3 regions of the Chitinibacter sp. ZOR0017 genome follow, and region 3 is predicted to be linked to each of the others. Evidence: predicted binding sites of a transcription regulator. Region 3 holds the regulator's gene; each other region holds the start of a gene.
The links. The regulator FliA, encoded in region 3, starts transcription of late flagellar genes. The targets are predictions, from matches to a motif close to GCTAAAGNTNNNNNNNNNNCNGCCGATAAT.

Region 1 (4,452 bases), on a different contig from region 3:
GGACGAGAGGCCGTGATGCACATGCACAGCGCTGAGCGTAAAGCCTAGCTCGGCTTGTAGGCCGGCCAACCAGTGCAGCAACACGGTGGAATCGAGCCCGCCCGAAAAGCCCACACACAGGCGCGGGAAGGCACAACGGGAGCCGTAGCTCCCGTTGTTGGTTTCAGTTTGCGCGCGCGAACGCTCACAAAACTCGGCGATAAAGGCCTTGGCCTGCGCCCACTCAGGCGCTGGCTTCTTCTTTGAACTTACCATATTCCATCAGGCGATCGAAGCGGGCATCCAAGAGCTCGTCGACGCTTTTTGCTTTCAGGGTTTTGAGCGAATCGGCAATCGATTTTTTCAAAGTCGCCATCATTTCTTGCGGATTGCGATGTGCGCCACCCACTGGCTCGGTGACCACTTTATCGATCAGCCCCAAGGTTTTCAGGCGGCTGGCGGTAATGCCCAGTGCTTCGGCCGCATCGGCGGCACGCTCGGCGGTTTTCCACAAGATCGTTGCGCAGCCTTCGGGTGAAATCACCGAGTAGGTTGAGTATTGCAGCATCTGTACCACGTCACCCACGGCAATCGCCAAGGCACCGCCGGAGCCACCCTCGCCAATCACCGTGCAAATCACCGGCACGCGCAGTTTGGCCATCTCATACAGATTGCGGCCAATCGCTTCCGATTGCCCACGCTCTTCCGCGCCAATCCCAGGGTAGGCACCCGGGGTGTCGACAAAGGTTATGACGGGAATATTGAATTTTTCGGCCAGTTTCATCAGGCGCAAGGCTTTACGATAGCCTTCCGGACGGGGCATGCCGAAATTGCGGGCGATTTTTTCTTTGGTGTCGCGGCCTTTCTGATGGCCAATCACCATCACGCTCTGACCATTAAAGCGAGCCAAGCCGCCCACAATCGCCAAATCATCGGCAAAGGCGCGATCGCCGTGCAATTCCTGAAAATCGGTAAACAGACCTGCGATGTAATCGTAGGTGTAAGGCCGTTGCGGATGACGGGAAACCTGCGAAATCTGCCACGGTGTGAGCTTGGCGTAGATGTTCTTGGTTAATTCCTGGCTTTTCTTTTCCAGGTGCGAGATTTCTACCGAAATATCAACGGCCGAATCGTCCTGCACGTAGCGCAGCTCTTCGATCTTGTTTTCAAGCTCGGCAACCGATTGCTCGAAGTCAAGGAAGGTGGTTTTCATGCTGTAAAACTCCAGAAGCGCCACGGATAGCGCAGACAGGCGGGCACGATCCCGCCTTAAAATTTCGCGCAATCATACAGCAACAGCTCACCGTGACCAAGCTGACAGGCTGGGTTTTAGCTGTTGCGGTGCGGCAAATCAGGTGTTGCTAAAGACGATATCGGCTTTCACATCCAGCTTTTGCAAGCCTTTGCGCGCTTTGAGATTGATCACCAGCGGGGCGAGGGTATTGGCGCGAATCGGTTCACCATCCGGGCGCGAGAGAATCAAAAACAGCATGGCATCGCTGGCATCGGTGAGTTCGATTTGCGCGCATTCTTCGTCGCTGAGCTTGAGCACATAGTTAAAACCTAAACGCTCGGCGCCCACAATCGAGAAAGCAACTTCAGCGTCATCAAGCGATTGCAGCCAATACACGCTGGGATTGGGTTTTTCTTCGTGCAGCAATTTGAATTGATGGCAATGCTCAAACCCGGGCAGGCCGGCCGGAAAATGAATAATGGTGTCGGGATCAACTTCGATCGGACCAAACTGGCTTTGAAAAACGTTCATCGGTTTACCAAGCTCCAGAGCGGGGTGGAATGAGATAATCCGGTTTACATTAAAGGATGAGCGCGGTGCTGGCTATCTTTTTGCCTTTGTGCGGGCAAAAAGTGTATTAGAATAGGCTGATAATCAGTTGAATTGCTAAAGAAATTCCTGCTACTGCCGATTATTGGCATAATAGCAATCACGACGACTCAAGCCGCCGTAGCTAACGGTAGGGGAAGCATCATGAAAATCGACAACTCGGGTAAGCCACTGGCCGGGCTGGGCGCCAAGCCCACGGAAGTGCGCAGCAGTACGGCCGAAAAAGCCGACAGCACGGTTGCCGTGAGCAGCAGTGTAAATAGCAAACTATCTGGCGTAGCCAGCAACGAAGCCACATTCGATGCCGACAAAGTGGCGCAAATTCGTGCGGCCATCGCTGAAGGCCGCTTCGCGGTCAAGCCTGAAGCCATTGCCGATGGCCTACTCTCAAGCGTGAAAGAGCTGCTGGCCCGCTAATGTCAAACGTTCTACCGGATTTGCTCGCCGCCGAGCTGAGCCAAGTCCAGCTTCTGTTGCCTATTTTGCAACAAGAGCAACAAGCCCTGATTCAACGCCAGTTTGACCTCGTTACCAAGCTGATCGAAGCCAAACTGCGCGCCTTGCAAGCCCTCGAACAAGCCACGGCCGCACGCAGCGCTTACTGCCAGCAACAAGGCTGGCTGAGCAGCGATGCCATCGAAGCGCATTTAGGTGAGGCTTTGCCGCTGTGGCAAGAATTATTGCTGCAAGCACGCCAAGCCGATATGCTCAATCGTAGCAACGGCCAATTGATTCAAAGCCACGAAGAAGTTAACCGCCATCTGATGGCGAGCCTTGCGGCTGCGCGCAACCCGGATATTGGCTATAGCGCCGATGGTCGCCTCAGTAATCAGGGCGCCGCCAGTCGTCCGCTGGATCGCGCTTAATCGCGGCGGCGTTACAGCAAGCCGCGCACGATACCTACCCCAATTAAGACATACAGCACTCTCGGAATAAGGCGGCTCAGTCTGCGCAAGCGAGCGCTTTGTTGGTGCTGCATTTCTGCGGCCAAATTCAGCAGCAAATCGGCCAGAGTGCCGCTGGCCTCCGCAACGGTAATGCGACTGATGGTGCTGGCAGGCCATGGCCAGCCCAGCTGGGACAGCGCCACGCTGACCGCCATGCCTTGCTGTAGCAATTGGCCCAGTTGCAAGCACTCGCGTTGCAACTGGGGTAGGGGCATGCTTACCTTGCTGTGGACGCTGGCGCTGGCTGGGTCGATGCCCGCTTGAATGAGGCCCGCCCAGTGGTTGAGCCAGCGACATAGCAACGAACCCCACAACTAGCGCTGGATAATTGGAATATGCATTAGCCCCGCCAGCAGCCAGTGCCCGTGTGGCTGCTCATTGCGGATAGCTGTATATACCCGCCAAGGTATATACAGCAAAGCAATAATCAACAATGCTTTTATCAACATACCCATTAAGGCGGAGCCTAAGCTGAGAGTGCCTGCGGCCAGCGCAGGCAAGGGGGCGAGTAGGCTACTGAGCAAAAATAACAACAGCGGCAGCGCCAGCCGGGCACGACATTCGCGCCAGCACAGTAGCCAGTGGTTTTCCTGTGCGGCCAGCCGCTGCAGCACGGCGGCCAAGCAGCAAGCGGTTTCGCCTGCGGTAATCTGGCTGGCGATGGGTAGGCTAAACCAGCCGGCACGCGCGCCTGCGCCACTCAGGGTTTCCCCGCGGGCAATCGCTCGCTGCACTTGGGCTAGCCCCGCGTGCAGGGGCGGGGGGAGGTGTCGGCTGGCCAGTGTTTGGCTCAGGGCTAAGCCGGCCCGCTCACCGGCCGCTAATTGCTGCAGCAGCTGGGCGCGCAGGGCCAGCGGGAGTATTTGGGTGGCCATAGAGTCTAGTTTCGATCTGCATCAAGATGCCGGTACTGGCTTGGCTTAGGATAGCTGGCATGACCAGCGTTTGACAAAGCGCCGTGCTCGCCGCGACAATATCGGCTCTGAACGACAAGAGAGGCGCCTTGCCCAGGTCGTACTGCCGAGAAACGCATGTTTCCGCGACGCAGTACCAGGGGGTGCAAGGCCGAAGTACCGTTGAACATGCGATTCACCGGTGCTGGTTGCAGGGGCTGAATCCCCTGGACTGTCAGTAGCCCGCTGTGTGCCTTGCCGCGCATTGGGGTGCTGGAGTGCTCTTGGTGATGATCTGCCTTTAGATGCGCAGGGGCGCATCTGTCATTACCGCACTTTTCCTCTCTCCAATCGTTGTGTCTTGAATTGGAGATTCCTATGACGACTGCTCTCGATCCGCGCCACACTGCGCTGTGGACCGCCCTGATTACGCCGTTTGCCACCGATACCTCACTGGATTTAAATGCCCTCACGGGTTTATTGCGTGAGCAGGAAGCCGCAGGAGCCGGGGTGTTGCTGTTGGGTTCGACTGGCGAAGGTGCCAATCTGACCTTGGCCGAGCGTAAAGCCGTGCTTACTCATGCCTGTAGCTTGGATTTGCAGGTGCCGATCATGGTGGGAGTGGGTGGGCTTGATCTGGCTAGCCAGCTTGAGTGGCTGACCTTTTGCGAAACGCTGCCGGTGCATGCGTATTTGCTGGTGACGCCCATTTACGCCAAACCGGGCGCCGAGGGCCAGCGCCGCTGGTTTAGCGCCTTGCTGGATGCGGTAAGCAAGCCCTGTATGCTCT
Region 2 (4,452 bases), on a different contig from region 3:
GATGTGCCGGTGAAAGTGCTGGCTGAAAACGAGCGCGGCACGCTAGCGGCGCTGGCTGCGGCAGTGGCCGAGGCCGAAGCTAATATCGCTGCCGTCACCATGGGCGACGCAGTGGAGTCGCATGAGCGCTATCTGAGCGTGCAATTTACCCTGCAAGTGAATAACCGCATTCACTTGGCCAAAGTGCTCAAGCGTTTACGCGCCTTGCCGACTGTTTATCGCCTGCAGCGCGTGCGCAACTAAATCTCTTGGCGTGCCCGCCGGCTGGGCGCCGCGATTCCTCGCGGCAATCTCGCGCAATCTGAGCCGCATCAAGGCAGCATCCCACCTGCATGTTAGAATGGCCGCTGTTTTCTAGAACAACAGCGGGCTTTCCCATGCAGCTTTCTCTGAATGGCCAACAACGCGAATTTCCCGATGGTCTGACCGTTGCCGGTTTGATCGAACACCTTGAGCTCACTGGCAAACGCGTGGCGCTCGAGCGCAATGGCGATATCGTGCCCAAAAGCCAGCATGCCAGCACTTTGCTCGCGCACGGCGATGTGCTGGAAATGGTGGTGGCTGTGGGTGGTGGTTGAGGGTATCTGGCTAGAGGCCAAGTAATAAATAGGCTGCAGGGCTATACCCTGTGGCTGGCAGTGAATCTCTACAGTTTGATCCAGACGCAGGGGCGTAAATCATGAGTGATACATTTCAAATTGCGGGCAAAACCTATCAATCCCGCCTGATCGTTGGTACCGGCAAATACAAAGATTTCACCGAAACCCGCGCCGCTGTGGATGAATCGGGCGCCGAAATCGTCACCGTGGCGATTCGCCGCGTGAATATCGGTCAGGATGCCAGCCAGCCTTCGCTGCTGGATTATCTGCCGCCCAGCCAGTTTACCTATCTGCCCAATACCGCCGGCTGCTACACCGCCGAAGACGCGGTGCGCACCCTACGGCTGGCGCGCGAATTGCTCGATGATCACCGGCTGGTAAAGCTGGAAGTGCTGGGTGACCCCAACACGTTGTTCCCCAATGTGCGCGAAACCCTGAAAGCCGCAGAAACGCTGGTGAAAGAGGGGTTTGATGTGATGGTCTATACCTCGGATGACCCGATCATCGCCAAAGAGCTGGAACAAATCGGCTGCTGCGCGATTATGCCGCTGGCCTCGCTGATCGGCTCGGGAATGGGGATTTTGAATCCGTGGAATCTGCGCCTGATTATCGAAGCCGCCAAGGTGCCGGTGCTGGTGGATGCCGGTGTGGGCACCGCCTCTGATGCCGCGATTGCGATGGAATTAGGCTGCGATGGCATTTTGATGAATACCGCCATTGCTGGCGCGCAAGACCCGGTACGGATGGCACGGGCGATGAAGTTGGCAGTGCAGGCCGGGCGCGACGCCTTCCTCGCCGGCCGTGTGCCACGCAAGCTGTATAGTGCCGATCCATCTAGCCCGGTCACCGGGATGATTGCCGCCAGTAAATAAGTGAACGCCTTGGGTATTGCCTGCCAGGCCATGAAAAGTATAGCCTGCGGATTAATACCCCGGTAAAGCTTGGCTGGATCGAGCGGGCCGGTACCGCAAAATTTGGTGAATCGCCCGCCGCGCATTAAAATACCGCCATTGAATACCAAACCGCCGCCACTTGTCGCTCAAGGGCGGCGTTTTACATGGCAAGGAATCCCCATGAACGACGAGCAACTCGACCCGCAAACCAGCCCGCAGGATGAAGCCGCTGGCGAAGGCAAATTTATGCGCCGTATTCGCAGCTTTGTGCTGCGCCAAGGGCATTTGTCGACCGGGCAAGCCAAAGCGCTGGAGCAATTCGGCCCAGAGTTTTGTCTGGATTATCGCCCAGAGGCGCTGGATCTGGATGCGGCCTTTGGCCGTCAGGCGCCACGGGTGCTGGAAATCGGTTTTGGCATGGGGCAGGCCACGGCCGAAATCGCTGTTCATCGCGCAGATACCGATTTCCTGGGCGTGGAAGTACATACCCCGGGTGTGGGCAGCTTGCTGAAACTGATTGGCGAGCAAGCCATCCGCAATATCCGCATCGTGCAACATGATGCGGTCGAAGTGCTGGAAAACATGCTGCCAGCCGGTAGCTTGGCCGGTGCGCATATTTTCTTTCCCGATCCATGGCATAAAAAACGCCACAACAAGCGCCGCCTGATTCAGCCTGAATTCGTGAAGCTGCTGGTTTCACGCATTCAGGCCGGCGGCTATGTGCATCTGGCTACCGATTGGGAAGACTACGCGATTCAGATGCTGGAAGTGCTGAGCAATGAGCCAACGCTGAAAAACACCGCAACCAGCGACACCGGCTACGCCGAGCGTCCCGATTACCGCCCGCTCACCAAGTTTGAAAACCGTGGTATCAAGCTGGGCCACGGCGTGTGGGATCTGGTGTTTATCAAGCAATAAGCGCGGATTCGGTAGCTTTGCACTCGGCACGGCGGCATTTTTATGCCGCCGTGTTGCGTTTGGGCTGCAGAAAAAACCGCGGCTGCCGATAAAGCGATAACTGGCCACTTGGCCATCCGCCGCGTCAGCGGTTTGCTGCCGGTAAAGCACTGGCGCTTCGCCAGCGGATGACTACAGTGGAACTATCGTCAGGCATCGCCTTAATGACATTGTCAGGAGAACAAGATGACCCGTATGCGTACGTTTTCCGCCAGCTGGCGCACCGTGGTGGTGGCGCTGCTGAGCTTGGGTCTGGCCGCTTGTGCCAGCAGTGGGAAAACCACGGTAAGCCATGATGAGGGCGTGAGCAATCCGCCGGTGGTCTTGCCAAGCAAAATCACGGCAGTGGGCTATGGCGCGATGCCAACCATGGATGGTTTATCGCCTTCACAGCGCCGCTTGCTGGCGATGCGTGCTTCGAAGCTCGACGCTTATCGCACGCTGGCCGAGACCGTATCCGGGGTGAAAATCACCGGTAACAGTACGGTATCGGCGATGGCGCTGAATAATGATGGCTTCCGTGCTTATGTCGAATCGTATCTGCGTGGCGCTCGTGTGGTCACAGTAACGCCGCTGCCGGATGGCGCTTTTGAAACCACATTAGAAATCACGCTGGGCGGTGAATTTTATCGCGCAGCGCAAACCGCTAGCCACCAAAGTGGTGGCAGCGAAGCTACCCCAGCGGCAGCGCCCATGAAGGCGGTGCCACAGCCGGTGGCAATGCCGGTAGAATCAGCCATCTTACCTAGCCAGAATTTCTATCTGTCACTGTGATTCGAACGCTGATCGCCGGCTGCGTGCTGGCAGCGCCGCTGTGGGCGGCTCAACATGAAGGCATTGCACCGCTGGGTAGCGAGGGTTTAGAAGTCGCCCGCCGGCAGGCGATTGCCGATGCCCTTGAAAATGCGGCTTTGTTTAATGGCGCAACAGTCAAAAGCTATAGCCAGCAGGGCCAGCAACGCACTAGCGACAATACGCAAATCCGCGGCACGCCGGCGCAGGATTACACGGTGGTGCGCGAGTGGACGACCCAGAGTGGTTTTCTGCACGTCATCATCGATGTGCAGCCACCAGCGCCGGCGGAAGCTAAAAACGCGACCGTCACGCCGGCAGCGGCTACGGCCGCAGCGGCGCCAGCGGTAACGGCGACAGCGACGGTGCAGTGTGGCGGCGGCGATTACAAGCGCAAGCTTTTGCTCGCGCATATGTGGGTGCAACATCCGGCGCAAACTCGCGATCTGGATCGGCTGCCGGAAGGCATCCAGCTGGATTTGATGCGCAAATTGTTTGATAGCGGTGGTTTTTTGCCGCAAAAGGCATTGTCCGAAGCGGCATTTGATTTACAGCCACAGTTTGCCGACCCCCTATTGCAGCCTGAGCGGGTGCGTGAACTCGCTCGGCGCTACGCGGTGCAGTTTGTGGTGGGCGGTATCGTGCGCGATACCTCGACCAGTGGTGAGCGCTACGCGGCAAGCTACGGCAATGATTTGCGTGAGGGTGAGCGCAAGCTGGAGCTGAATATCCCGCTGGTGAATTTTACCCAGCTGGGCCTTAAAGCTACGCCGGCCGAGCGGCGGTTTGAGTTTGAATTATTTGTGTTTGATGGGGTATCCGGTGCGCTGGTTAATCGGCATCGGCTGGCGGGAAAAGCCAGTGGCCAGGTCATGCAAGATCGCGCCACCAGCATGGCCACCGAAGGATTTAAAGAAACCGCCTACGGCCAGCTGATTGAACAGAAAATGCAGGAAGCCGCCCGGCGTATCACGCAAGACATTGCGTGTATTCCATTTTCAGCCCGGATCACGCGGGTAGAAAAAAACCGCGTGTATTTCGATGCCGGCACCACCTCGAAAGTAGGGGTGGGCGATAGCTTGCAGGTGTATCGTGTGGCGCCCGGTGGTTTGCCGCTGGCCGCGGCTAGTTTTGAGCCCAGCATGTCGCTGGGTTTGCCAGAAGAGATTGTGGGTAGTCTGAATGTCACCCAGGTGCAACCGCTGTTTTCT
Region 3 (4,452 bases):
CAAGCTAAGCCCCAGAATGCCGCCCGGTTTGTGCGGTAACTCCAGTGTGAGGCTATGCAGGCGCAGCGCTTCCAGGCTGCTGCTGGAGAGTAGAATAAACACAAAGCCAATGCAGGCCAGCAAGACCACCGGGCGTGATGACTCGGTGACTCGGTCAATCCGTCGGTAGCCCCATAAGATCGCTGCCACCAGAAAGAGCGTCCACCACCAAGCTGAGACGCCGAAGGTATAGAGCAACACATCGGCTAGCCAGGCGCCAAACGCGCCGCCGCGATTGTGGATCATGGCCTCGGTGGCGCTGTGTGACCAGCCCGGATCCGAGCGGTGGTAGCTGGTGAGGGCGAGCAAAACAAAGCCCAGCAGTACCACTAGCAGCAGCCACCAAGACTCGCGCAGTAAATTGGCCACGGGCGCAGGCAGGGCCGGCCGGGTCGAGACATTGGGGACGTTTTTCTTGCGAAACAGGGGCATGGTGTGGGGCTGATGGACAAACGCTTTCGCGATTATAACGGCTGGGCTGCGCACTGCAGCAGAAAAGCGACTAATGCGGCATATTTATCTGTCTTGGGCGTGTCAGCTGCGGCGGCGAGGGGCTTTATTGCAAAAAACGCGCTTGCCAGGCTTGGTATTGCGCGTAAACCTGCGCATTGAGCAGCTCTTTATCCGGCTGGCTGGCCGGATCGATCGGGGCGAACACGTGATAATGCACCACCCGGTTGCGACTAGTGCTAATGCGCCAGATTTTTTGCAGCAGGGTTTCGCCCGGCCCCCATTCAAAATCGGCCTGCGCCTCGTGGTGCAAAAATACGGGTAGCAGCGGCACGCCAGTGGCTTGTGCGGTGACAAACGCGCCGTGTAGAAAGCGCGGCGCCAGCCAGCGGCCTTTGCAGCCGCCTTCTGGGTAGAGCGCAATATTGTGCCCAGCTTGCACCGCAGCGATCAGCGCCTGCTGTGCCGCTTGGCGCGAAGCTTTGCTTTCCCGCTCCACAAACAGCGTACCGGCCGCGGCGGCAATTCGCCCGACCAGCCACCAATCGCGCACCTCGTATTTGGCCAAGCTGCGCACTGGAAACAGCGCCGGAATTCCGACGTCTTCCAATGCGGAGGGGTGATTGGCGATCAGGATAAATTGCGCCGGCAGTGGCCCGGGGTAGTGCTGATGCAAACGTAATTGCACCCCCAGCGCGCGCACAAAACAGCGGCACCAGCTATGAAATAATGTGGGGTATAGGTGGCTAAGCCAGCGCTGGGGCAGCATTGCGAGCAATACCATCAGCAGGGTAAAGAATAGTAGATCAAGCCAGCCGAGTAAGCGCCAGCTGAGGAGCAGCAAAGTCTGCATGGCTTGCCCCGCGATGGGTGGGATAAGCTGACTATAGCGGCTGGCTGGCCGCTTTGCCGCGAGGCAGTAGGGGTGGGGTAAGTGGGGCTGGGGTATTGCGCTAAAAGTCTTGATGGGTAATGCTTTTAGAATAATACCTGCCCGGGTATTAGTGGTGCAGGAAACCTGCCAGCTTGTTTTCGAGTAGGCGCGGATTTTCGCCATTGGCGATGGTCACCAGCCCCTCGGCCACCATTTCACGTCGGCGCACTTCCAGCATCACATAATGCTTGAGCTTATTGGCGATCGGCAGCAGCAATAAGTTGGCCGCTCCCACGCCGTAGATGGTGGCCACAAAGGCCACGGCAATCCCGGCGCCCAGTTTGGATGGGTCGGTGAGGTTTTCCATCACGTGAATCAGCCCCAGTACCGCGCCCAAAATCCCGAAGGTGGGGCTGTAGCCGCCGGCGGACTCCCAGATTTTGATCGCGGCGCGGGCTTGGTCTTCGTAGGCATCGATATCCAGCTCCAGCGCGCGGCGCACGGTATCGGGCTCGGCGCCATCCACCACCATGGTGAGGCCGCGTTTCACAAACGGATCTTTTTCGCTATTGACGTAGGCTTCAAGCGCGAGCAAACCACCGCGACGAGCCTGCTGGCCCCAATTCATCAAGGTGGCGAGGATTTTGCGAAAATCCATATTCGGGGGGATAAAAATCCAGCGCAGCATTTTGATGCCGGCGACGAAATGGCGCATTTCGGTTTGCAGCATCACCGCTCCGGTGGTGCCACCGATCACGATCAGAAAGGCGGTAAATTGCACCAACGAGCCAATGTGCCCGCCTTCCAGCCAGTGGCCAAGCACAATGGCCGTCAGGCCGAGGATGATGCCAAATACACTGATTTTATCCATTTAACTCAGCCAGTCTTTGAGTTTGCTGCGCAAACGGGCCACCGCTTGCGCATGCAGTTGGCACACCCTTGATTCGGAAACGCCCAGTACGGCGCCGATTTCTTTTAGATTCAGCTCTTCGTCGTAATACAGCGCCATCAGCAGTTTTTCGCGCTCGGGCAAGAGGCCAATGGCTTCGATCAGCTGACCGCGAAAACGGCCGTCGCTCAGAATATCGATGGGGTTGGCTTTGTGATCGGCAGCATACTGATCGAGCTGATCATTATCGCCATCTTCTTCGAAATCTTCGTAATGCACCAGCTGATGGCCGCGGGCTTCGCCCAGCATGGCTTGATAATCGGCCAGCTCAATGCCCAGCTGGCGTGCCACTTCGCCCTCGGTGGGCGCGCGGCCTTGCTGTTGTTCCAGCGCGACAATCGCTTTTTCGATCTCGCGCATGTTTTTGCGCGCTTGCCGCGGGAGCCAGTCGGCGTTGCGCAGCTCATCGAGCATGGCGCCCCGAATGCGCTGGCTGGCAAAGGTTTCAAACAGCACGCCGGCTTCCGGATCAAAATTGCGCGCTGCTTCCATGAGCCCCATCAGGCCAACTTGAATCAAATCATCCACTTCCACGCTGGCCGGCAGCTTGCTCATCATGTGATAGGCAATTTTGCGCACCAAGGGCGCGTGCTGCTGCACGCGATCTTCTTCGCTGCTGCTTTGGGTGCTGCGATAAAGGGAGAGGGCGCGGTGAGCTGACATAAGACGGGTGAATTCAAATCGGCTTTTAGTGTAGCTGACTAATCCGCTTTTGACGAAGTCAGTTGTTGCTCTAATTGCGTCAGTGCGCGGCTCAGCGCTCGCTGCAGACCGGCGGCGGCGGCCTCAGGTTCGGCGCTGGCCAGTGCTTCACGGATCGCCAGCGGGTAGCTAAAGCTTTGCGTGCCGCGATGCAGCTGCAATTGCAGCTCCAGCACTGCGGCCGGCTGAGCCGGATCGCTCACATCGATATAGAGCGCGAGCAATTCGCCCTCCAAAAGCCAGCTGCTGGCGGCGCTGCCGGCGCTGGGCAGCACTTGGGCAAATAAACCGCTGCTGCGCAGCCATTGGCGTAGGTTTTGGCTCAGCTGTACTGGCGGTGGGGCAAGAAAACCGTGGTAGGGGTCGGCCACAAAGCGCTGCGCGGTTTCGCGATAAACCAGTGCGCTATCGCGAAAGGGCGGCGCGGCGCGCAGCTCTTGCACTTGCAGCGCGCCAAAACGGGCACTTTGGGCGCTGCCGGTGCGGCTAGCTTGCAGCAGAAAGTCCTGCCGCTCTGGTGGGGTAGAGCTGCAGGCAGTGCAGCACAGCAGCAACAAACAAAGCAGTTTTTTCATGGCTTAGGCGGCGTGTAACGCGGTGGATATTGATCAAACAGCAGCGAGCTGGGGCGTTGTTTGGCCTGTTCGCTCAGGGCTTTCAGATTGCTACTGGTGGCATTGAGATTATCGATGATTTGCTGCACATCGCCTTCGCGCTGGCCGCTCAGGCGATCTAGCCTAGCGGTAATGGCATCAAGCCGCGCCACGGTTTGGCTTAGCTCCGGCCCCGACAGTAGGCGATCAGCCGATTGGGCGGCGCTGGCCAGATGTCGCGCTGCCTGTTGTAGAGACGGATCAGCCAGCATCGTACCCAGCTGTTGATTGCTGGTGCGCACTTCCTGAATCAGGGCCGAGCTTTCACTGGCAATTTGCGCCAGAGGCAGGCCATTGACGGTGCGTAAGAGCTGGGTGCTTTGCCGGCTGAGATTAGCAGTATCGAGCTGATCAAGTTTGGTGTTGAGGGTGCGTAACGTCTGGTTAAAGAGCCCGATGGATTCATTCAGATCCAGTCGCTGCATTTTGGCCATCAGATCTTGGGCACTGCTCACCAGCTGATTCACCGTGCTATTGGCCGAGGGGATATATAAATTTTCGGGTTTCCACTGAATGGGCAGGGGCGGATTATCACGCGGGTTTTCGTAATCGATTTCCAGATAGCTGGTGCCGGTAAGGCCCTGCGGCGAAAGTTTAACCCGCAAGCCTTTGCTGATTTCGCGATTTAACTGCGCTTGTGCGCTCTCGCCCGCCGCCGGTTCGCCCAGAATGGCATGATCAAGCTGGGCTTCCACCAGGACATATTGCTGGCGCTGGGCCGCGGGCAGCTCGCCTTGATAGCGGCTGTAGGTAAAAGTAATGGCGGTGACTTCGCCGATCGCCAC

Region 1: the regulator FliA is predicted to act here: its motif matches at 1,879-1,908, upstream of flgM (flagellar biosynthesis anti-sigma factor FlgM).
Region 2: the regulator FliA is predicted to act here: its motif matches at 2,474-2,503, upstream of L991_RS11015 (LPP20 family lipoprotein).

The regions. Positions count from the first base shown of each region.
Region 1 is NZ_JTLG01000021.1:336,349-340,800, reverse strand. Features, by position in the region: gene tilS (tRNA lysidine(34) synthetase TilS) at 1-255, opposite strand, end outside; gene L991_RS08565 (acetyl-CoA carboxylase carboxyltransferase subunit alpha) at 224-1,192, opposite strand; gene fliW (flagellar assembly protein FliW) at 1,331-1,744, opposite strand; gene flgM (flagellar biosynthesis anti-sigma factor FlgM) at 1,967-2,239, shown strand; gene L991_RS08550 (flagella synthesis protein FlgN) at 2,239-2,688, shown strand; gene L991_RS08545 (type II secretion system F family protein) at 2,700-3,071, opposite strand; gene L991_RS08540 (hypothetical protein) at 3,084-3,644, opposite strand; lysine riboswitch at 3,755-3,954, shown strand; gene dapA (4-hydroxy-tetrahydrodipicolinate synthase) at 4,041-4,452, shown strand, end outside.
Region 2 is NZ_JTLG01000033.1:12,256-16,707, reverse strand. Features, by position in the region: gene L991_RS11035 (bifunctional (p)ppGpp synthetase/guanosine-3',5'-bis(diphosphate) 3'-pyrophosphohydrolase) at 1-243, shown strand, start outside; gene thiS (sulfur carrier protein ThiS) at 378-578, shown strand; gene L991_RS11025 (thiazole synthase) at 680-1,471, shown strand; gene trmB (tRNA (guanosine(46)-N7)-methyltransferase TrmB) at 1,739-2,410, shown strand; gene L991_RS11015 (LPP20 family lipoprotein) at 2,636-3,223, shown strand; gene L991_RS11010 (flagellar assembly protein T N-terminal domain-containing protein) at 3,220-4,452, shown strand, end outside.
Region 3 is NZ_JTLG01000002.1:25,916-30,367, reverse strand. Features, by position in the region: gene L991_RS00310 (DNA translocase FtsK) at 1-471, opposite strand, end outside; gene L991_RS00305 (1-acyl-sn-glycerol-3-phosphate acyltransferase) at 596-1,342, opposite strand; gene L991_RS00300 (flagellar motor protein) at 1,491-2,234, opposite strand; gene L991_RS00295 (RNA polymerase sigma factor FliA) at 2,235-2,975, opposite strand; gene L991_RS16185 (ABC-type transport auxiliary lipoprotein family protein) at 3,014-3,589, opposite strand; gene L991_RS00285 (MlaD family protein) at 3,586-4,452, opposite strand, start outside.